Regions from separate parts of the Kitasatospora sp. NPDC051702 genome, predicted to be linked through region 2. Evidence: riboswitches for the same ligand, from Rfam matches in the RefSeq annotation. Region 2 holds a riboswitch; each other region holds the start of a gene.

Region 1 (7,319 bases), on a different contig from region 2:
AGGGCTGCACGGCGATCGTGTGCGGCAGCGACATGATGGCCCTCGGGGCGATCCGGGCGGTGCGCCAGCGCGGGCTGTCGGTGCCGCAGGACGTGTCGGTGGTCGGCTTCGACGACTCGCCGCTGATCGCCTTCACCGAGCCGCCGTTGACGACGATCCGCCAGCCGGTCGAGGCGATGGCCACGGCGGCGGTGGACGCGCTGCTGGAGGAGGTCGGCGGCAACGCGGCCCAGCGGGGGGAGTTCATGTTCCAGCCGGAGCTGGTCATGCGGGGCTCGACGGGGGCCTGCGCGCGCTGAGCGACGGGCCGTGGACGGCCGACGGGCCCCGGGGAGCGACCGCTCCCCGGGGCCCGTTTCGCATGGGTGCCGTGTGCCGTGTGCCGTGTGCGGGGGTGGCGCGGACGGCGGCGGGTGGGGCGGGTCAGCCCTGCTGGTCGGTGGGGCGGCTGCGGGTGAGCCGCCGGTCGCCGGCGGGGTCGCCGGTCCGGGTCCCGGTGCGGCGGCCGCGGGCCAGGTAGTCCCGCAGGACCAGTTCGACGGCGTCCTGCGGGTTCTTGGTGCCGGAGAGCAGCATCGCGTCGATCGCGAGGTTGGCGTCGAGTGTGACGGTGACCTGGGCCATGGTGGCTCCTCCTCGGGTGCAGAGCAGCAGCATGCCCGTTGTGGCCGGCTTTGACCATGACCTTCGGCCGGCGGAGGGCGGGTACGCCGGAACCCCCGGGGGAGAGCGATCGGGCTCTCCCCCGGGGGTTCCGTGTGGCGGGCAACGGGGGCGGGTGACAGATGACGGGTTTCAGATGATGAAATCTGTCGGCTGAAATCTGAAATCTGTCAGCTGTTCGCCGTCAGCTGTTCGCCGTCAGCCGTCGGCTGTGCCGTGCCGCCCGTGGCCCGCCGGTGTGCCTCAGACCCGGCCGGCGAAGTCCGGGGCCCAGTTGGCGACGGTCTGCTCGCGCACGCCCGAGCTCGGGTTGGCGGCCTCGACGTACTTGCCGCCGCCGACGTAGATCGCGACGTGGTAGACGCCGGAGTCCTGGCCGTTGTTGGACCAGAACAGCAGGTCGCCCGGCTGCAGGTTGTCCAGCGAGACGTGGGTGCTGGCGGCGGCCTGGTCCGCGGCCACGCGCGGGATGGAGACGCCCGCGGCGCGCAGCGCGGCCTGGGTCAGGCCGGAGCAGTCCCAGCCGCCGTTGCCGGTGCCGCCGTAGACGTAGGCCTGGCCGACCTTCGACTCGGCGAAGGAGACCGCGGCGGCCATGCTGCCGGTGGCGGCCTGGGCCGGGGCCTGGGCGGCCGGGGCCTGGGTCTGCGCGGCCGGCTTGGCGTTCACGGCACCGCCGTCGGTGGTCTGGCCGGACTTCTTCGAACGGTCGAACCAGCTGAAGTCGGAGCCGGACTTGGTCGCGGTGGCCGCCTGCCGGCCGTGGCCGGCGTCCTTGAAGGACAGGTGCTGGCCCGGGTAGATGGTGTTCGGGCCGTCGGTCAGGGTGCCGCGGTTGAGCTCGTAGAGCCGCTGCCAGCCGCCGTCGATGTTGTGCTTGTCGGCGATGGAGGACAGCCAGTCGCCGGCCACGACGGTGTAGTCGTCGCTCTCGGCCTGGGCGCCGCCCTGGGTCTGCTCCTGGTGCTTCTGGGTCCAGGTGCTCTTGGCGGAGTCGCCGGAGGTCTGCTCCTGGGCCGGCGCGGCCGGCTTGGTGGCCGGGGCGGGGGTCTGCGCGGGCTTGGCGGCCGGGGCGGGCTTGGCGGCCGTAGCACCGGCGGTGGAGCCCGCGGAGGTGTCGACGGCGGCCGGGGCGCCGCCCTTGGTCAGGCCGGCCTGGACCGAGCAGACCGGCCAGGCGCCGGGGCCCTGCGAGGCGAGGACCTTCTCGGCGACGGCGATCTGCTGGTCCTTGGTGGCCAGGTTGGCCTGCGGGGCGTACGCGGTGCCGCCGAAGGCGGCCCAGGTGCTGGAGGTGAACTGCAGGCCGCCGTAGAAGCCGTTGCCGGTGTTGATGCTCCAGTTGCCGCTGCTCTCGCACTGGGCGACCTTGTCCCAGGTCGCGACGGAGGCGGCGGAGGCGGTGCCGGTGGTGAGGCAGGGGATCGTGAGGCCGACGCCCGCGACGCCGATGGCGGCGATGACGCGGCGGGTGCGGCTGGACAGACGGGTGCCGTTGGTGGGCAGCATGAAGACGTGGTCCTCTCCCACGCCTGCGAGGTGAGCTGTCGGATTCGGGCTGGAGTTGCCCGGCCGCGCTGTGGACGCGGCTTCACCCCTAGCCCTGAACCGTTCCTGGGAACGGTCCGGGGCGACTTACCTGTGGGTCCCCCGCTCCTGCCGTGGTGCGTTTTCGCGCTGCCAGGGCATCCGACGGCAGGACTCGGCGTTGCGGATGAACTGGGTCCGTGTGGTCACGAACGGGGAGCACGTTAAGCAGACTTAAGTTCAAACCGCAAACACTGTGATGCGCATCACGGTTTGGCGAGAATGATCGTTTCCGCTGTCCGTCATGATCCGAAATGATCGTTTTCCCGCAACGGCGCCACGGGTGCGCACAACTGGCCGTTCCTCAGGAAACGGCTGACGACGCGTCGGGGTGCGATCGGGCGCGTCCGCGATGCGGGAGGCGCGGCCGATTCCCGGCCGCCGGCCCGCGCCCCGGGCAGAACCGATCAAACATCAACAGAACGGACATCACGCCTATTCACGCCTTAACTCCCGTACGGGGCAAGCCGGAAGGGCCCGGAACGAAGCCGTTCCGGGCCCTTCGGTGCGCGTGGTGTCCCGCTACTACTCCTCGGGCCCCCCGGCGGCGGCGTGGGCGCCGTGGGTGCCCTCAGCGGCCTCCGCGGCGGCCTCCGCCTCGGCCTGGGCCAGCTCCTCCGGGGAGGGCGCCGGCAGCGCGGCCAGGTAGGTCGAGGCGATCAGCTGGCCGACCGTCGGGTAGGCGCCCAGCGGAGCGGCGGACGGGCAGCCCGTCTCCTCGGCGGCCGTCGCGAGCAGCTCGGAGTCGGCCTCCGGGCCGATCACCAGCGGGGCCAGCGCGGGGCGCAGGGAGCCGGTCTCCTTGAGGTGGTTGACGGCCGCGGCCACCGAGCCGGGCACGTCGAGCGCGGCGGGGATGACCGGGACGGCCAGCCGGGCCGCCAGCAGTACGCCGGTGATGCCGGCCGCCGCGGCGGCCTCCTCGCCGCCGACGGTGGTCAGGACCACGCCGTCCGCGGCGGTCGCGATGGCGAACAGCCTGGCCCGGTCGGCGCGGGCCAGCCCGGCCTCGGACAGGCGCACGTGGACGGCCTCGGCGAGCAGCGGGTGCGGGCCGAGCACGTCGGTGACGGACGCGCCGTACTCCGCTGCGAGGGCGTGGAGTTCGGTCAGGAAGCCGTGCGGGCCGGGGACCAGCGGGACCACGACGGGCACCGGCAGGCCGGCCTCGGCGGCCATGGCCAGGAGCTCGGCGACGGTGCGGTCCTCGCTGTCGTCGGCCTCGGTGTTCCCACCGGGGAGGTAGCCGACCGCGGTGCGGACGCCGGCCTGCTCGCTGCGGACGATCGACAGCAGTTCCTCGACGACCGAGCGGGACTCGGGCCCTGCGGTCGCGGGCACGGCCAGCACCAGGGCCGGGGCGCCGGTCGGAATCTCGGGGCGCTCGGGACGGCGGTGGCGCCCCCGCGCACGGGAGCCTGGAGTGCGGACGGGCAGTGGCGCGCCCGGGATGGCTGCGGTGCTCATGCCGGAGATCGTAGGACATCGGCCGGTCGGGCCTGCAGTCGGCTGCCGTTCGGGTTCCGCGCGGCCGCGGTGCGCGCGCGGTGCGCGACGTGTGCCGATCCGGGCGGATCCACAGCAATGCGGACATATCTCACCCAACCCCCGGAAGGGCTCCGGTGGTTGCCGTGACGTCCCGGACGGGGCTGCGCGTTGCACGTGCGGTGCGTGAGATGTCTCACAGCGCGGAGGTGCTGTCCGATGCGTCTGACGGAGGGTCACAGGAGTGCGACTCCCGGCATTCGAAGATCAACATTCAGCGGGGGTCCGCTCACGGCCGGTTATCGGGACTTCGTCGATTCAGTCGGCTATGTCCGTTTACGTACCGTCAGGAAAAGGGTCCGTGAAGAGTTCGGGGCCGCCGGTGAAAAGCATCGTGCACCTGCAACGTCCCGTGCTGATGCACGTGCACTGCAGCTATCATCGCGTCAAGTGAGGCGTTGTTCCGGGCCGGTACGGGGCCGGTCCGTTCGTTCGGCGGGTGCCGGGGGCGCCGCGCTGGACGACCACTCCGGAGCTCTTCGGGAGATTTCTATGCACGACTCGCAGGACACGCACGGCTCGTACGACACCTACAACGGGATGGCGGCCGCCGACCTCAAGGGGGTGGTCTGGCAGAAGAGCCTGCACAGCAACTCCCAGGGGAACTGCGTCGAGTTCGCGGCCCTGCCGGGGGGCGATGTGGCGATGCGCAACTCGCGTTTCCCGGAAGGTCCGGCGCTCATCTACACCCGTGCCGAGATCGCCGCCCTGCTGCTGGGGGCCAAGGACGGGGAGTTCGACCACCTGGCGGTCTGACCGGCCGCCGCATCGCCATCGGGGGGCCGTCGTGGGTGCTGACACCACGACGGCCTTTGTCTTTTCCGGTGCGCTTTCCGGTAATGGCGCGGGGGTGCCCGCCCGGATTCCGCCGCGAGCGGTGTTCCACCGGAATTCCGTCGTGCCGCCGGCGCCGGAACACGCGGCCCGAACTGCACGGGAATGTGTCGCACGGCCTCTTCGGCGGATCGCCGCGGCCGATCGGCCCGCGGGGCGTGCCGGGGCCGGTAAGGAGGTCGCGCCCGGTTCGTCGCACCGGTCCGCGCGGCCCGGGGTGCCGTCCTCCCGGTGCCGTCGGCGGCCGGCCGCGCGCCGCCCGGCCCTAGGCCGAGCGCCGGTGCCGTCCACCGAGTTCGGAGCCGACGAGCGGCTCCGCCTCGAACAGGGCCCAGACGACCTTGCCGCTGCCCAGCGGGTGCCAGCCCCAGGACTGGCTGAACGACTCCACCAGGTGGAGTCCGCGGCCGGACTCGGCGACGAAGTCCGCCTCGCGGGCGACCGGGCCGATGCTGCTCGGGTCGCTCACCGCACAGACCACCTGGGGGGAGCGGTGGACGAGGCTTATTCGGATCGGCAGCCGGCCGTCCGCGGTGGGCTGTGTGGGAAAGTCGTACTCGCCCGGGGCGCCGCCCGTCGGGTCGGGCCGTGCGCCGACCGCATGCCGCAGCGCGTTGGTCACCAGTTCCGAGGCCACCAGTGCGACGTCGTCGAACAGCTCCATCAGGCCCCAGCGCTGAAGCGAGGTTCTGGCGAAGTCGCGTGCGGTTCTGACGGCTTCGAAGCGAGGAGCGAGCGTACAGGTGACCACATGGGGGTCAACCGCCAAAGCCGTACCGGTGCTCATGAAGAGCTCCTCCCATAAGGGGGCGGACACGGCTGGACCCGCCGGGGTCATGCCGGTCACCTCCGACTCGCTCGGCCGCTCGGCCGCCCCCTCGACCAGGCGCGCGCGCACTCGAACGCCCGGTGGCGCGGGGACGCTGCCGAGTCGGTGCACGGAGTCGCGCGTGGGGTCGACGCGGAGCCCGCGGGATTGCCAGGGATGTGCAGGTGCACGTGCACCATGGTGGTGTGCGCTCACTGCAGATGCAAGAGTCGATTCACGTGCAGTCGCACTATTGGCATATGCAAGCGCCGTCTGCACGTGCATCCTGGTACATGGAGTGCGGAACTGATAGGAACATCCGTCAGTATCGGCACCGTGAGCGCTCAACTGATGGCAGACTGTGCGCTGTTTGCCCTAGGTGGAGGTTTCGACCGCATGACCACAGTTCAGCCGGGCGGCGGCTCGATGGTCCGCCGGATCCTCCTCGGCTCCCAGTTGCGCCGACTGCGCGAGACGCGCGGCATCACGCGCGAGGATGCCGGCTACGCGATCCGCGCCTCCGAGTCCAAGATCAGTCGGATGGAACTCGGCCGCGTCAGCTTCAAGGAGCGCGACGTCGCCGACCTGCTCAGCCTGTACGGGGTGGACGACGGCATCGAGCGGGAGGCCCTGCTCGGCCTGGTCCGCGAGGCGAACAAGTCCGGTTGGTGGCACAGCTTCAACGACGTGCTGCCGGGATGGTTCCAGACCTACGTCGGCCTGGAGGAGGCCGCCCAGCTGATCCGCACCTACGAGGTGCAGTTCATCCCCGGACTGCTGCAGTCCGAGGAGTACGCACGGGCGGTTTTCGGCCAGAGTCGGCCGGTCATCAGCGAGGAGGAGGTCGAGCGGCGGGTCAGCCTCCGCCTGCGCCGCCAGAAGCTGCTGACCGAGGGCGCCAATCCGCGCCTGTGGGCGGTGATCGACGAGGCCGCCCTGCGCCGTCCGGTCGGCGGGCCCAAGGTGATGCGCGGTCAGGTGCAGTACCTGATCGACGTCGCCGAGCAGGCCAACGTCGTCATCCAGGTCATGCCCTTCCGCTTCGGTGCGCACGCGGGCGAGTCCGGGGCGTTCACGATCCTGCGCTTCCCGGAGCAGGACCTCGCGGACGTGGTCTACCTGGAGCAGCTCACCAGTGCGCTGTACCTGGACAAGCGGGACGACGTCGACGCCTACATCCAGGTCATGGAGCGGCTCTGCGTGGACAGCCTCACGCCCGAGCGCACCATAGACCTGCTGGCCTCGATCCTGAAGGAGCGCTGAGCCGCCGCCCGGCGGGGCCGCCCGACGGCCCCTCCGTGACCGGTGCTCCGCGCTCCGCCCCCGCCCCGGTTCCAGCTCCCGTCCGGCCCCGTGCCGTCGAGCCGCCCTCCCGCCGTCAACCGCGGGCCGGCGGCCGTTCGCGTTCCGGCGGCGCCGCCTGCGGGGGGCGGCCCAGCTCCCAGGGCAGTTCGTAGCGGCGGAACAGGTCGGCCCGGATCGGCGCGAGCGGGAGCTCGGCGCCCGGCAGCAGCACGCCTATGCAGCCGCCCATCAGCGCGCTGCGCAGGACGGCGTGTTCGGCGGTCGGATCGGGGGCGCCCCAGTCCGCGAGCAGGCCCTGAAGGATCGCGCCGAGCTGCTGCTGCTCCGGATCCTGGACGAAGGCCCCGGTGTCCGGGTCCAGGATCAGCGCGAGGTGCGAGCGCATGACCCGCGGGTGCTCCATCGCTAGGGCCAGGACGGCGTCTATCGCGCGGGCGAGCCGGGCCTCCGGCGAGGCGCCCGGAGCCAGTTCGGCCAGGGCGCCGGAAAGGGCCTGGTGCATCATCCGGTGGGTGGCGGACTGCATCAGCAGCCGTTTGCCGTCGAAGTAGTACGAGAGTAGCCCGCGGGCGAGTCC
Region 2 (7,319 bases):
CCTTCTCCGGCCCGGGGCGGGGGCGCGGACGGGTAGGTTCGGGGGTGTGACGACGAATGTTCCGGGCGCGAAGTTGATCCTGCTGACCACCACCCACCGGGTGGCCCCCGGGTTGCTGGCGTGGCCGGCGTGGGAGGCCCTGCGGTCGGCCGGCCGGGTGCTGGTGGCGGACGAGGGGCACCCGCAGGTGGCGGCGGTGCGGCAGGCCGGGGTCGTGGTGGAGGTCGTGGCGCCGGGGTCGGCGCCGGCCCTGGCCCGGCTGCTGACCGCGCCCGCGGAGACCGGGGCGACGGTGTGGCTGGGGAGTCCGGACGGGGATCCGGGGCTCACGGACGCCCTGGCCCGGCTGGCCGTGGAGCACGCGGGCGAGGTGCCGGAGATCGAGGTGCTGCCGGGCTCCTACGACCTCCCGGGGGCGCGCCTGCTGGACCTGGTCTCGGTGATGGACCGGCTGCGGTCGCCGGGCGGCTGCCCGTGGGACGCCGAGCAGACGCACGAGAGCCTGGTGAAGTACCTGGTCGAGGAGGCGTACGAGCTCGTCGAGGCGATCGAGGAGGGGGACCGGGAGACGCTCCGCGAGGAGCTGGGGGACGTGCTGCTCCAGGTCTTCTTCCACTCCAGGATCGCCGAGGAGCACCCGTCGGAGGCGTTCTCGATCGACGACGTGGCCGGCGACCTCGTCGACAAGCTGGTCTACCGGCACCCGCACGTCTTCGGTGACGTCACCGCGGAGGGCGCCGCCGAGGTGGAGGCCAACTGGGAGCAGCTGAAGGCGGCCGAGAAGTCGGACCGGGAGTCGGTGCTGGACGGCGTGCCGGCCGGGCTGCCGTCGCTGGCGTACGCGGCGAAGCTGGTGTCGCGGGTGCGCAAGGCCGGTTTCGCGGGCGTGCCGGACGAGCCGTACGAGCTGCCCGGGGGGCTGACGGCGGAGTCGGCGGGCCGGCTGCTGCTGGCGGTCGTGCAGCGGGCGCACGACGCCGGGGTGGACGTGGACGCGGCGCTGCGGTCGGCCGCGCGCGGGTACCGGGACGCGGTGCGCGCGGCCGAGGGCCTCGAACCGGCCGGCGAGTAGCCGGCCGGCCGGCGGGCGGAGGGGCCGGCTCAGGCCGCGGCGGCGGTGCTCCCGACCGGCCGCCGCTGCGGCGGGACGACCTCGCCGATGGCCTCGCCGACGAGCGCGAGCAGCTCGGCGAGGCGTTCCAGGTCGAGGTGGTCGGGCAGGTCGGCGAGGGAGACGATCCGCTCGCCGCCGGGGCCGGCCACGCAGAACAGGTCGATCGGGCCCAGGTGCTTCTCGGCGGTGTCGACGAGGGCGGCGACGTCGCTGGGGCGGCGGATGTCCCCGCCGACGCCGACGACCGGGCAGCCCGGCCGGTCGAGCTCGGTGGCGAGGTCCTCGGCCACGCCGACGTGCTGGTCGGCGATCAGCACACCGGCGGCGCCGGCCGCGGTGAACCGGCGGGCGAGGTCGGCTCCCGACCCGCCGTCGAGTACCGCGATGACGACGACTGCCCCGCTCACCCGCATGGTCTGCTCCTCCCTGTGGGCGACACCGCACCGGCGCCCACGATTTCTGCGGAGGATCGTAGGCACGACCTGACCCTCCGCAACAGGGATTACCCCTCAGGTGACCAGGCTCACGCCCGCCCTACGGTTAAGACCTGTCCAAGGGTCCGTCCCGGAACCCGCGTCCGCGGGGCGGCGGGCCCCGGTGCACCGGATACGGTCGGTCCATGTCAGCGCAGCCCGCCCCCACCGCCCCGCAGCTCTTCACCTGGGAGTTCGCCGCAGATCCGTACCCCGCCTACGCCTGGCTGCGCGAGCACGCCCCGGTGCACCGCACGACGCTGCCCAGCGGGGTGGAGGCCTGGCTGGTGACCCGGTACGCGGACGCGCGGCAGGCGCTCGCGGACGGCCGGCTGTCGAAGAACCCGGCGCACCACAGCGAGCAGGCCCACCGCACCGGCCGGGTCGGCATCCCGGGGGAGCGCCAGGCGGACTTGATGACGCACCTGCTGAACATCGACCCGCCGGACCACACCCGGCTGCGCCGCCTGGTGTCGAAGGCGTTCACGCCGCGCCGGGTCGCGGAGTTCGAGCCGCGGGTGCAGCAGCTCACGGACCGCCTGATCGACGGCTTCGCGCAGCGCGGGTCGGCGGACCTGATCCACGAGTTCGCGTTCCCGCTCCCCATCTACGCGATCTGCGACATGCTGGGCGTGCCGGCCGAGGACCAGGACGACTTCCGCGACTGGGCGGGGATGATGATCCGGCACGGCGGCGGCCAGCGCGGCGGCGTGGGCCGGGCGGTGAAGCGGATGCGGGCGTACCTGCTGGAGCTGATCCACCGCAAGCGGGCGGACCTGGGGGACGACCTGATCTCGGGCCTGATCCGGGCGAGCGACCACGGGGAGCACCTGACCGAGAACGAGGCCGCCGCGATGGCCTTCATCCTGCTGTTCGCGGGCTTCGAGACGACCGTCAACCTGATCGGCAACGGGACGTACGCGCTGCTGCGCAACCCGGAGCAGCGCAGGCTGCTGCAGGAGTCGGTGGCGCGCGGCGAGAGCGCGCTGCTGGAGACCGGGATCGAGGAACTGCTGCGCTACGACGGGCCGGTGGAGCTGGCGACGTGGCGGTTCGCGACCCGGCCGGTGTCGATCGGCGGGGTGGACATCCCGGTGGGGGACCCGGTGCTGGTGGTGCTGGCCGCGGCGGACCGGGATCCGGCCAGGTTCTCGGACGAGAACACCCTGGACCTGGCGCGAACGGACAACCCGCACCTGGGTTTCGGCCACGGGATCCACTACTGCATCGGGGCCCCGCTGGCCCGGCTGGAGGGCCGGAGCGCGCTGGCCACGCTGCTTTCCCGGCTGCCGGATCTGCAGTTGGCGGAAAGCCCGGAGAATCTGCGCTGGCGCGGTGGCCTGATCATGCGGGGACTGCGGGAACTCCCGGTGGAATTCAGCCCGGAGAGCCGTTCCCCGCACGCGCCGCCGGCCGTCCTCCGGGAACCTTCCGACCCTCCGACACGCTGACTGGGTGTCGCCGGCGGCCGTTGGAGGGGTGGCTGAACCTCCATCAATCCGGACATAGCCGCACGGTTGGTGGGCGATCGAGCGCGGGCCGTGATTTCTGTGTGATATCGGTGATATGAGCTTGTGATTGGTCTGAGGATCTGTCTACTCTCCCTGGAGTTCGCAGCTGCGGACCTCGTGCGCGGGACGCCGAATCCTGCCCGCCGCGTCACGGGAAACCGACCAGAACCCTGGGCAGGGGCGGGGGAACCAGGTTTGTTGCCGTTTCCCCACGGCTTGGGGTGAAGCCGCCCGAGCGGAATCGTTTCCGCTGACGGCGGCCGGGCCACCTCCCGGTCCGAACCCGACAGCTCACCTCGCAGGCGTGCGGAGAGGGACCTTCATGCTGTTCGTTGGAACTGGCCGCCACCGTCGTCGTACCCAGGCCGAGAAGGCCATCGCCGTCGCCGGTGTGGCCGGCGTCGGACTCGCGATGCCGATCCTCACCGCCACCGGCGCCTCCGCCGCCCCGGCCTCCGCCTGGGACTCCGTCGCCCAGTGCGAGAGCGGTGGCAACTGGAGCATCAACACCGGCAACGGCTTCTACGGGGGCCTGCAGTTCACCTCCGGCACCTGGAAGGCGTACGGCGGCACCGCGTACGCGCCGCAGGCCAACCAGGCCAGCAAGGGCCAGCAGATCGCCGTCGCCGAGAAGGTCCTCGCCTCGCAGGGGCCGGGCGCCTGGCCGGTCTGCTCGCAGAAGGCCGGCCTGAGCAAGGGCGGCGCGCCGGCGAGCGTCGACACCTCCTCGGACGACAAGCCCGCCGCCGCGAAGCCGGCCGCCAAGCCGGCCCAGCCCGCGGCCAAGCCGGCGCAGCCCGCCGCCAAGCCCGCCCAGCCGGCCGCCCCGAAGCCGGCCGCCCAGCAGCCCGCGCCGCAGCAGGCGCAGCCGCAGGCCCCGGGCTTCTCCGGCAAGGCCGGCTGGGACGCCGACGCGAAGGTGTTCTGGTACCAGAACAACGGCACCTGGTACTGGACCAGCCACCAGAGCGTCTACCAGCAGTTCGCGCCGCAGGCCGCCGCCCCGCAGCACTACGCGCCGCAGGCCGCCCAGCCCGCTCCGGCCGTGCGCACCGCCCCGGCCGCCGCGCAGGGCGGCCACGACTACACCGTCCGGTCCGGCGACACGCTGTCGACCATCGCCGCCGCCCAGGGCGTCACCGGCGGCTGGCAGTCGGTCTACGACGGCAACCGCGGCACCGTCGGCGGCGACCCGAACCTGATCATGCCCGGCCAGGTCCTGCACCTCGGCTGAGCCGCTCCCGCCCGCCGGGCGGAGGGGGCGGGGATCCGTCCCCCTCCGCCCGGATTCGGGCCGGTTCGCCCGGGCGGGCGGGTGAACTACCGGTGGGTAGTGCGGCCACACGCTGAGACGGGACCGAGGCCAGCGTGGCCCCGGGGGCCCGGGCGGTTAGGCTCTGGTCGTAACGACTCCGCAATCGTCCCGCCGGCAGCACCAACGTCAGCCGGACCCTGCTTCCGCAAGGAGATGCCTCGTGCCGTCCATCGATGTCGTCGTAGCCCGTGAGATCCTCGACTCGCGTGGCAACCCCACGGTCGAGGTCGAGGTGGGCCTCGACGACGGCAGCACCGGCCGTGCCGCTGTCCCGTCGGGTGCCTCCACCGGAGCCTTCGAGGCCCTGGAGCTTCGCGACGGCGACAAGAACCGCTACTTCGGCAAGGGCGTGGAGAAGGCCGTCCTGGCCGTCATCGAGCAGATCGGCCCGGAGCTGGTCGGCTACGACGCCACCGAGCAGCGCCTGATCGACCAGGCCATGCTCGACCTGGACGCCACCCCGGACAAGTCCTCGCTCGGCGCCAACGCGATCCTCGGCGTCTCGCTGGCCGTGGCGCACGCCGCCTCCGAGGCCAGCGACCTGCCGCTGTTCCGCTACCTGGGCGGCCCGAACGCCCACGTGCTGCCCGTGCCGATGATGAACATCCTCAACGGCGGCTCGCACGCGGACTCCAACGTCGACATCCAGGAGTTCATGATCGCCCCGATCGGCGCGGAGTCCTTCTCCGAGGCCGTCCGCTGGGGCGTCGAGGTCTACCACACCCTCAAGGGCGTGCTGAAGGAGCGCGGCCTGTCCACCGGCCTCGGCGACGAGGGCGGCTTCGCGCCGAACCTGGACAGCAACCGCGAGGCCCTGGACCTCATCACCGAGGCCATCCAGAAGGCCGGCTACGTGCCCGGCCGGGACGTCGCGCTGGCCCTGGACGTCGCCGCCTCCGAGTTCTACAAGGACGGCGCCTACCAGTTCGAGGGCAAGGCCCTCTCCGCCGCCGAGCTCATCGAGTACTACGCCGAGCTGGTCGCCGCCTACCCGCTGGTCTCCATCGAGGACCCGCTGGACGAGTCGGACTGGGACGGCTGGAAGGCCATGACCGTCAAGCTGGGCGACAAGGTCCAGCTGGTCGGCGACGACCTGTTCGTCACCAACCCGGCCCGCCTGGCCAAGGGCATCGAGACCGGCACCGCCAACGCGCTGCTGGTGAAGGTGAACCAGATCGGTTCGCTGACCGAGACCCTGGACGCCGTCGAGCTGGCCCAGCGCAACGGCTACCGCTGCATGATGTCGCACCGCTCCGGCGAGACCGAGGACGTCACCATCGCCGACCTGGCCGTCGCCACCAACTGCGGCCAGATCAAGACCGGTGCCCCGGCCCGCTCCGAGCGCGTCGCCAAGTACAACCAGCTGCTGCGCATCGAGGAGATCCTCGACGACGCCGCCGAGTACGCCGGCCGCGGCGCCTTCCCGCGGTTCAAGCACGAGGGCTGAGACCGCGAGGTCGCGCAAGCCTGACCGGTGCCCCGCCGTTCACCCCGTAGGGTGGACGGCGGGGCACCGTCGCGACCAGGAGGGGATACGGGAGATGGCAGGCTGGAGGATCCCGGGCTTGGCGGCCCGGCCTCGGTTCACGAGCCGGGCGACCGTCCTCGTCCTGGTGCTCTGCTCGCTGGTGGCGATCCTCGCCTACCCGACGCGGCAGTTCATCTCCCAGCGCGCCGAGATCTCCGCCCAACGGGCGAAGGCCGACCACGCGCGCCAGCAGGTCGAGCAGCTGCGCCGGGACAAGGCCCGCTGGCAGGACCCGGAGTACGTCAAGGCGCAGGCCCGCGCCCGGCTGCACTACGCGATGCCGGGGGAGACCCCGTACATCGCGGTGGACCCGGCCGGCCAGGCCGCCGCCCAGCCCTCCGCGTCCGCCGCCGGCCCCGGCCCCTCCGAGGGCTCGGCCACCGGCCCGGTGAAGGCCGCCAAGCCCTGGTACGCCAGCATCTGGGACTCGGTGGACGCCGCCGACACCGCCGCGCTGGCCCCCGCCACCCCCCGTCCGCTCCCACCGTCCCCCGCTGGAGACACCTCCCCCCATGACCACTGAGAACCACCCCAACGTCTCCGACGCCGACGTCGCGGCCATCGCCGCCCAGCTCGGCCGGGTGCCGCGCGGCCTGCGCGGCGTCGCGCACCGCTGCCCCTGCGGCAACCCGGACGTCGTGGAGACGGCGCCCCGGCTGCCCGACGGCACGCCGTTCCCGACGCTCTACTACCTGACCTGCCCCAAGGCCGCCTCGCTGATCGGCACCCTGGAGGCGGACGGCGTGATGAAGGACCAGACCGCCCGGCTCGCCGAGGACCCGGAGCTGGCCGCCGCCTACCAGAAGGCGCACGAGGACTACATCGCCCGCCGCGACGCCATCGAGGTGCTGGAGGGCTTCCCGAGCGCCGGCGGCATGCCGGACCGGGTGAAGTGCCTGCACGTGCTGGTCGGCCACTCGCTGGCGGCCGGCGAGGGCGTCAACCCGCTCGGCGACGAGGCGATCGGCATGCTGGAGGACTGGTGGGCCAAGGGCCCCTGCGTCTCCCCGGCCGAGGTCGAGGCCGCGGGCGCGCGGGTCGCCCGCAACCGGGCCAAGGAGCAGGACCACCAGGCCGTCATCGAGGCCAAGCAGCAGCTCACCGCCGAGCGCGCCGCGAAGCGGCTCGCCGCGGAGGAGACGGCCTCCGGCGGGGCCGCCGCCGGTGACGCCGAGGGGGAGTCCGAGTGAGCATGACGCGCGTGGCCGCGATCGACTGCGGCACCAACTCGATCCGCCTGCTGGTCGCCGACCTGGACCCGGAGACCGGGGAGATCACCGATCTCGACCGCCGCATGATCGTCAACCGGCTGGGCCAGGGCGTGGACCAGACCGGCCGGCTGCACCCGGACGCGCTGGCCCGCACCTTCGCGGCCTGC
Region 3 (7,319 bases), on a different contig from region 2:
GTGATCAGCAAGGTGATGATGGCCGGCACCCTGCTGGGCTTCGCCTGGCTGCTGCTGTGGCGCTTCACCGCCAAGCGCCGCAACGCGGCCACCATGTACGACGCGGCGCTGTGCGCCCTGCTCATCTTCACCGTGACCAGCCGGGTGATCAGCCCGCAGTACCTGGTCTGGCTGATCGGCGTCGCCGCCGTCTGCCTCACCGTGCACGGCACCAGCCAGCGGCCGGTGGCGCTGCTGCTCCTGATCGCCTGCCCGCTGACGCTCGCCGAGTTCCCGCTGATGTTCAGCCGGATCCTGTCCAGCGAGCCCTGGGGCGTCACCGTGCTCGGCCTGCGCAACCTGCTGCTGCTGGCCGCCACCCTGCTGTCCTGCGTCCGGCTCTGGCGCTCCACCCGCGGCCCGGTCCAGCTGCCCGCCACGGTGGTGCTGACCACGCCCGAGCCGGTGCCGGCCGGTGTCTACCCGGTGCGTCCGGGCATCGCCTACGAGCAGGACCTCCTGGACGGCATCGACCGGCCCGGGGCACCCGCCGAGCAGCGGCGCTGACGGCGGCGTCCGCGCGGCCCGGCCCGGCGTCCAGCCCGCACGGCCCGGCGCTCGGCGCCCCCGCCTCGACGCCCCGGCCTCAGCGCCCCAGCGCGGCCACCTCGTCCAGCCAGAGCCGGGTGAACCCGTCCAGGCCCACGCCCAGTTCCGAGCGCAGCAGCCCGTCCAGCCACCGCTCCCGGTCCTCCCCCGGCCCCGCGGCGGCGACCGCCCGGTAGAACGCCACCAGGCGGTCGGCCCCGTACCTGCGCGCCAGCAGCTCGCAGGCCAGCCAGGCCTGTTCGTAGGCCTGCGCGATGCCGTCGGCGCCCGCGGCGAACGCCCCGTCGGCCGGCAGCGCGGTGGGCAGCCGGCCCGCGGCGACGTCCCGGGCCAGCTCGGGCGCGATCTGCTGCGGGCTGCGGCCGGAGCCCCGGTAGGCGGTCCAGTCGGCCACGCCCTCGGAGAGCCACAGCGGCGTCCAGGGCCGGGTGTCGGCCCGGGTGGCGACGTGGGTGGCCTCGTGGGTGACGACCACCTGGCGGCCGAACCCGCTGAGCCGCCCCCACGCCTCGGGGTTGACGGTCACCCGGTCCGCCGGGGTGCGCCGGGGCGCGCCGGGGGCGGCCACGGTGACGGCGGCCATGCCCGCCCAGCCGGCCGGATCGCCCTCCAGCAGCCGGGCGAACTCGGCCTCCGTCGTGGTCAGTTCGAGCAGCAGCCGGCCGGCCCAGGCGGACCCCCAGACCTCGCTCACGGCGGGTACCGCCCGGTCGGCCACGGTGACCAGCTCGGCCGGGTCGGGCCCGCCGGCGAGCGCGAGCACCAGGCAGTGCGCGCCCGGCGCGGACCGCACGGTGCCGAGGTCCCAGAGCGCCGGGGGCCCGCTCGCGGCCTCCTCCCGCTCGACCCGCCAGCCGCCCCCGCCCCGGCCCCCGGCCTCGCCTCCGCCACCGCCTACGGCCCCGAGCCGGTCCCGGACGAGGGTGATCCGGCGCGGGTGGACGACGGGGTACTCGTCGTAGCCGGTGATCCGGACCGCCAGGTCGGCGGCGGCGGTCAGCCCGTCCGGTCCGGCGGCGGCACCGAGGACCAGGTTGCGGTACTCCGCCACCGCCTCCGCCGGGCCCGACCGGGTCGGCAGCGTCCGCGCCCGCTCGGCCAGCACCGCGGCCACCTCGGCACGCCGGTCCGCCGCCTGCCGGGCCGCCGTCTGTGGAACCGGGGGCGCCGGAGCGGCCGGCGGCAGCGACAGCTGGGCCAGCCCGCCGACCGCGAGCAGCAGCGCGGCTCGCCGCGACAGCCCGCGGCGGGGTATGTCGACCGGATCGGACGGCGGCGGGCTCAGAGCCGGACCACCCCGGCGACCGGCATCGCGTTGACGCTCTCGTAGCGGACCTTGGCGCCCGGGTAGGGGGCGTGCACGATCACCCCGCCGCCGGCGTACATCCCGACGTGGTGCATGTCCCGGTAGAAGATCACCAGGTCTCCCGGCCGCGCTTCGGAGAGGCTGACCCGCTGGCCGGCGTACGCCTGGGCCTGCGAGGTGCGCGGCAGGGTCACTCCGGCCTGCCGCCAGCTGTAGTACATCAGACCGGAGCAGTCGAAGGCGCGCGGCCCGGTGGAGCCGTAGACGTAGGGCGAGCCGATCATCCGCACCGCGGCGGCCAGTGCGGCCGCCCCGCGCTCGGAGGCGGGCGGGGCGCTGCCGAGGTCCAGCCGGTCGGTGCCACGGGTGGCCCGCTGCTCGGCGTCCCTGGCGTCCTGGGCGGCCAGCCGGGCGCGCTCGGCGGCGCCCAGGCTGTTGAGCAGCCGCTGCGCCTTGGCGAGCCGCTGCTGGACCTGCTGCTTGCCCTCGGCGAGCGAGCGGCGGGCCTGTTCCAGTTCGGCGAGCTTGCCGGAGGTCTCGGTGCGGCGCTGGTCGAGCCGGCGCTGGCGGGTGACCAGCTCGTGCAGGGTCTCCTGCTGCCGCTCGGCGGCCTGGTCCAGGGTGCGGGCCCGGGTCAGGTAGCCCTCGGGGTCGGTGGAGAGCATCAGCTGGACGGTCTGTGCCAGGCCGCCGCCGCGGTACTCGGCGCCGGCCACGCTCGCCAGGTCGCCGCGCAGCTGGTTGAGCTGTTCCTGGCCGACGGCGATCTCGCCCTGGAGGGCGGTCGTCTCGCCCTGGAGGCGCTGCTGGGCCTCCAGCGCGGCGTTGTACCGCTCGGACGCCTGCTCGGCCTCGTCGTAGAGCTGTTCGACCTGCGCCTTGACGTCCTTGCGGCTGGGCGGCTCGGGCGCCCCGGGGGCGGCCTGGGCACTGCCGCCGGTCGTGACGCCCAGGGCGGTGGTGGCGGCCGCGGTCAGCACCAGCGCACGGGCGAGCAGTTGGGAACGGCGGTGCACGGGCATGGCGGCGGCGGCTCCAGTCCTGCGGCACGGCCCCGCCGCCGCACCCGGTGGGCGGTCTGGAAGCGGGAGTCCGGTGGCAGACGTTAGCGAGTCCGGGCAAGCGAGTCCAAACCCCTCCGGACCCGAATATTCGACCACCAATCGGACATCCGTCCGTGCCCGGTGGAAAAGCCGCAGGCCCGGCCCTCCGTGACGGAGGGCCGGGCCCGGGTGCTCCGGAGCGGGGATCAGACCCGCACGATGGAGGCCAGCGGCATGTTGGAGACCGCCTCGTAGCGCACCGACGCACCCGGCTTGGGCGCGTGCAGCACCTGGCCGTTGCCGGCGTAGATCCCCACGTGGTGGGCGTCGCTGTAGAAGATGAGCAGGTCGCCGGGCTGCGCCTGGGAGAGGTCGCTGCCGATCCGGGTGCCGGCACCGGCCTGCTCCTGCGAGGTCCGCGGGAGCGACACGCCGGCCTGGTTGAACGCCCAGACCATCAGGCCCGAGCAGTCGAACGAGCTGGGGCCGGTGGCGCCGTAGACGTACGGCGAGCCGACCTTGGTGGCGGCGATGGACAGCGCCGCGGCACCGCGGGAGCTGCCGGCGGCGACCGGCTTGGGGGCGGGCGCCGAGGTGGTCGGGGCGCTCAGGTCGGTGCGGTTGCTGTCCCGCGAGGAGCGGTCGGCGGCCTGCTGCGCGGCCTGCTGCTGGGCGGCCTTCGCGGCGGCGTCGGCCTTGGCCTTGGCCTCGGCGGCGGCCTTCTCCTCGGCCGCGCGGAGCGCCTGGCGCTCCTGCTCGGTCAGCGTGTTGAGGAGGTCCTGCGCGGCCTTGAGCTTGCCCTGGACCTCGTCCTTGGCGGCCTTCAGCTGCTGAGTGGTGGTCTCCATCTCGGCGAGCTTGCCCTGGGCCTCGGTGCGCACCTGGTCGAGCTTGCGCTGCTCGTCCTGGAGCTGCTTCAGCTGCCCCTTCTGGGTGTCACCGGCCTGGTTCAGCGTGCCGGCCTGGTTGAGGAAGTTGTCCGGGCTCGCGGAGAACATCAGCTGGACGGTCTGGGATATGCCGCCGTTGCGGTACTGCTCGCCGGCGATCTCGGCCAGGCCGCCCTGCAGGTCGGTCACCTGCGCCTGCTGCCGCGCCACCTGGTCCTGCAGGCCGGTGACCTGCTTCTGCAGCTCCTGCTGCTTCTCCTGGGCGGCGTTGAGCTTCTCGGTGGCGACCTCGGCCTGCTCGTTGAGCTGGTCGACCTGCTCCTTGACCTGGTCCTTGGTCGGCTGCGGGTCGGCGTGGGCGCCGGACTGCGCGGACAGCGCGACCGCCGCGGCGGCGACACCGGTCAGGATCGACACCCTGGCGCGGCCGGCGGGCTTGGGACGACGATGGGACGCCACGAAGGCGGGCTCCTTCTTCCTACGTCCGCCTACCGGGTGAGCTGACGGGTTCGGGCCGGAAGCGGGCCCTACGGCGCCTCACGGCCGTTCCACCGGCCGACCTGACGCCGATTCACCCCGGAGGAACGTGGTTCCCCGGCTCCGCTCCACAGCGCCCCCGACCACTGGGCTCCCCGCCGGGCGGCCCTTCGGCCTGCCCCGCTGCTTCGCGAACTCGACGGAAACCACCGCCGCCACCCTGGCTGGGCGATCGACAGTGCGGTGGTTCGAGGCACGACCCTAGTAACTGAACCGTGATCCGTTCAAATCCTTGTCAGAAAAAAGATGGAAGAAGACCCAAGTTCATTTGTGAATATGACCGATGGTGATCACCACCGCACGCAAAGCTGATCGGCTTTCATCGCAAGGCCGTTCAGGAACCCGGGGCGCGCAGAAATCCGAACGCCACCCCCGGTCGGGAGTGGCGGGGATCACAGGGCCGGCGACGGCCCCGCGGCGGCTGTCCCGCCGTCAGACCCGGCGGATGGTGTTGATCGGCATCGCGTCGGCCTTCATCACCTTCACCACGTCACCGGTGTGCGGGGCGTGCACCACCATGCCGTTGCCGATGTACATCCCGACGTGGTGCCGGTCGCTGCCGTAGATCACCAGGTCGCCCGGCTGGGCCTGGTCCAGCGAGGGCACCCGGGTGCCGACGTTGCCCTGCTCCTGCGAGGTGCGCGGCAGCGAGACGCCGGCCTGAGCGTACGACCAGACCATCAGGCCCGAGCAGTCGAAGGTGGTCGAGCCGGTGGCGCCCCAGACGTACGGCGAACCCTGCTTGCTCATCGCCTTGGCGACGGCCACGGCCGCGTACCCGCTCGCGGGCGGCAGGCTGCTGAGGTCGACCCGGTCCGCGCCGCGCGAGGCCCGGTCGTCCTGCGCCTGCTGGGCGCGCAGCGCGGCCCGCTCGGAGGCGCTGAGCGAGTTCAGCAGGTCCTGGGCGGCCTTGAGCTTCTGGTTGACGTCCGACTTGGCCTGGTTCAGGTCCTTGGTCGTGGAGTCCAGCGAGGCCAGCACGGCGGCGGCCTCGGCCTTCTCCTGGTCCAGCCGGCGCTGCTGGTCCAGCAGCCCCTTGAGCGCCTCGGCCTGGCTGGTGCTGGCCTGCTGGACGCTGGAGGCCTTGTCCAGGTACCCGGACGGGTCGGAGGAGAGCATCAGCTGGACGGACGGGTCGATGCCGCCGGTGCGGTACTGCTCGCCCGCCACCTCGGCCAGGCCCGTCTGCAGCTGGGTCATCTGCTCCTGGCTGCGGGCCACCTGGTCCTGCAGCTGGTCGGCCTGCTTGCGGAGCTGGTCGGACCGCTCCTTGGCGCCGTTGTACTTCTCGGCCGCCTGCTCCTGCTCCTGCTGGAGCTGGTCGATCTGCGCCTTGACGTCCGTCTTGTTCGGCTGGGGCGCGGCGTGCGCGGCCACCTGGGCGGAGAGGGCGACCGCGGTCGCAGCAGCAGCGGTGAGCACGGAGACCCGCGCGCGGCTCGGCTGCTTGGGACGGCGGTGGGAGGCCAAGGACCGGCTCCTTCTTCCATCGGCCTCACCCGATCAGGTGAGAATCCGGAAAATAGGTTTGACGCCAGACCCTAGTGAAGATCCAAGGGATTTTCCACTCCCCCGATGGCGTGAACTCCACCCTCCCGCTGACTTCACGAGATCCCCACACCACCCCGAACCGGTCGCTGACCAGCCGTCATCCCGCCCGGGCGGGGTTCAGGGCCGCGCCAGGCGGTTCAGCAGCAGCACCGACGCCACCGGGCGTGCGCCCGCCTTCCGCACGCCCTCGGCCACCTCGCGGTCGGTGGACACCACCACCACCGGACGGCCCTGCGGCTCGGCCCGCACCAGACGCCGGATCAGCTCGTCCGCCGTCTCGCCGGTCCGGCTGAACCGCACCCGCACCCCGCGCGGTGGCGCCATGATCACCGGGACGTCCAGGTCCTGCCCGTCGAACACGCAGGTGACCTCCGCCTGGGTGCGCTGGGCGAGCATCGCCAGACCGCCCAGCAGCCGCAGCCGCTGCTGCTCGAGCGGCAGCGTCGGATAGCCGGTCTTCGTCACGTTGTAGCCGTCCACCACCAGGTGCACCTGCGGGATCGCCAGCAGCTGGTCCAGCAGCGCCGGGTCGTCCTCGGCCAGGCCGCGCCGGGCCACGTCGTGCGGCGAGGCCGACCCGGGCACCACGGCCTCGACCAGGTCCGCTGGCCGGATCTGCGAGACCGGCAGCGCCAGCTCCCGCTGCAGCCCCTGCGCCGACTGCAGCACGGTGTCCAGCAGCAGCCGCAGCCGCATGTCCTCGACGCTGCGCCCCTCCCGGGCCGACCGGCGCGCCTGCTCGGCCGAGGTCTCCAACTCGCCGACCCGGTGCCGCAGGCGGCGCGCCTCGGTCTCGGCGGCGCCGCGCTCGGCGGCCGCCTGCGCCTTCACCGCCTCCAGCTCGCCGGCCAGCCGGCGGGTCTCGGCCTGCGCGCGGCGGGTGTCGCTCTCCAGGGAGCGCACCTTCTTGCGCAGCGACTCCGCCTCCCGGCGGACGTCCTCGGACTCCGCGCGCTGGCGGTCCAGGTCCGCCCGGGCGGCGGAGCGCAGCTCCGCCAGTTCGGCCTGCAGCTTCTCCACCAGCCGGGCGGCCTCGGCGGCCGCGCCCTCGGCCCCGACCCGCTCCGCCTCGTCGCCGGCCTCGGCGACCAGCCGGCTCCAGCCCGCCGAGCGCACCAGGTAGGCGGCGGCCGCGACGTCCATCGGATCGGCGGCGCTCGGGACGCTGCCCGACTCCAACGCCTTCACCAGGTCCGGCTGGCCCAGCCGCAGCCGCTCCGCTATCCGCACCCGGAAGGCCGGCTCCGACTCCAGCGCCGCGGCCAGCGCGGTCGCCGCGTACTTGGCCCGGCGGGCCGGGGTGAACTTCACGTACTGACGCAGGCTCTGCGGCAGCTCACCGGGCGGCAGACCGCCGAGCGCGTCCGAGGCCAGCCCGACCACCCGTCGGCGCACCCCCTCGGG

The links. A riboswitch is a leader RNA that binds a small molecule or an ion and turns the genes downstream of it on or off. The one in region 2 is predicted to bind cyclic di-AMP.
Region 1: it holds a riboswitch for cyclic di-AMP, as region 2 does, so the genes downstream of both, AB0N04_RS22785 (transglycosylase family protein) here and AB0N04_RS19440 (transglycosylase family protein) in region 2, are expected to answer to the same signal.
Region 3: it holds a riboswitch for cyclic di-AMP, as region 2 does, so the genes downstream of both, AB0N04_RS04295 (NlpC/P60 family protein) here and AB0N04_RS19440 (transglycosylase family protein) in region 2, are expected to answer to the same signal.

Annotation. Positions count from the first base shown of each region.
Region 1 is NZ_JBFAZB010000028.1:11,581-18,899, reverse strand. It holds gene AB0N04_RS22795 (LacI family DNA-binding transcriptional regulator) at 1-299, shown strand, start outside; gene AB0N04_RS22790 (hypothetical protein) at 424-624, opposite strand; gene AB0N04_RS22785 (transglycosylase family protein) at 907-2,193, opposite strand; cyclic di-AMP (ydaO/yuaA leader) riboswitch at 2,180-2,381, opposite strand; gene AB0N04_RS22780 (hypothetical protein) at 2,776-3,717, opposite strand; gene AB0N04_RS22775 (DUF397 domain-containing protein) at 4,288-4,551, shown strand; gene AB0N04_RS22770 (ATP-binding protein) at 4,895-5,416, opposite strand; gene AB0N04_RS22765 (helix-turn-helix transcriptional regulator) at 5,834-6,700, shown strand; gene AB0N04_RS22760 (TetR/AcrR family transcriptional regulator) at 6,816-7,319, opposite strand, start outside.
Region 2 is NZ_JBFAZB010000021.1:113,004-120,322, forward strand. It holds gene AB0N04_RS19425 (MazG family protein) at 47-1,072, shown strand; gene AB0N04_RS19430 (SDR family NAD(P)-dependent oxidoreductase) at 1,102-1,521, opposite strand; gene AB0N04_RS19435 (cytochrome P450) at 1,734-3,038, shown strand; cyclic di-AMP (ydaO/yuaA leader) riboswitch at 3,249-3,419, shown strand; gene AB0N04_RS19440 (transglycosylase family protein) at 3,421-4,332, shown strand; gene eno (phosphopyruvate hydratase) at 4,574-5,860, shown strand; gene AB0N04_RS19450 (septum formation initiator family protein) at 5,979-6,464, shown strand; partial or broken gene AB0N04_RS19455 (DUF501 domain-containing protein) at 6,436-6,951, shown strand; gene AB0N04_RS19460 (Ppx/GppA phosphatase family protein) at 7,134-7,319, shown strand, end outside.
Region 3 is NZ_JBFAZB010000003.1:168,845-176,163, reverse strand. It holds gene AB0N04_RS04310 (glycosyltransferase 87 family protein) at 1-546, shown strand, start outside; gene AB0N04_RS04305 (hypothetical protein) at 626-1,693, opposite strand; gene AB0N04_RS04300 (NlpC/P60 family protein) at 1,870-2,916, opposite strand; gene AB0N04_RS04295 (NlpC/P60 family protein) at 3,144-4,286, opposite strand; cyclic di-AMP (ydaO/yuaA leader) riboswitch at 4,297-4,450, opposite strand; gene AB0N04_RS04290 (NlpC/P60 family protein) at 4,797-5,834, opposite strand; gene AB0N04_RS04285 (NYN domain-containing protein) at 6,033-7,319, opposite strand, start outside.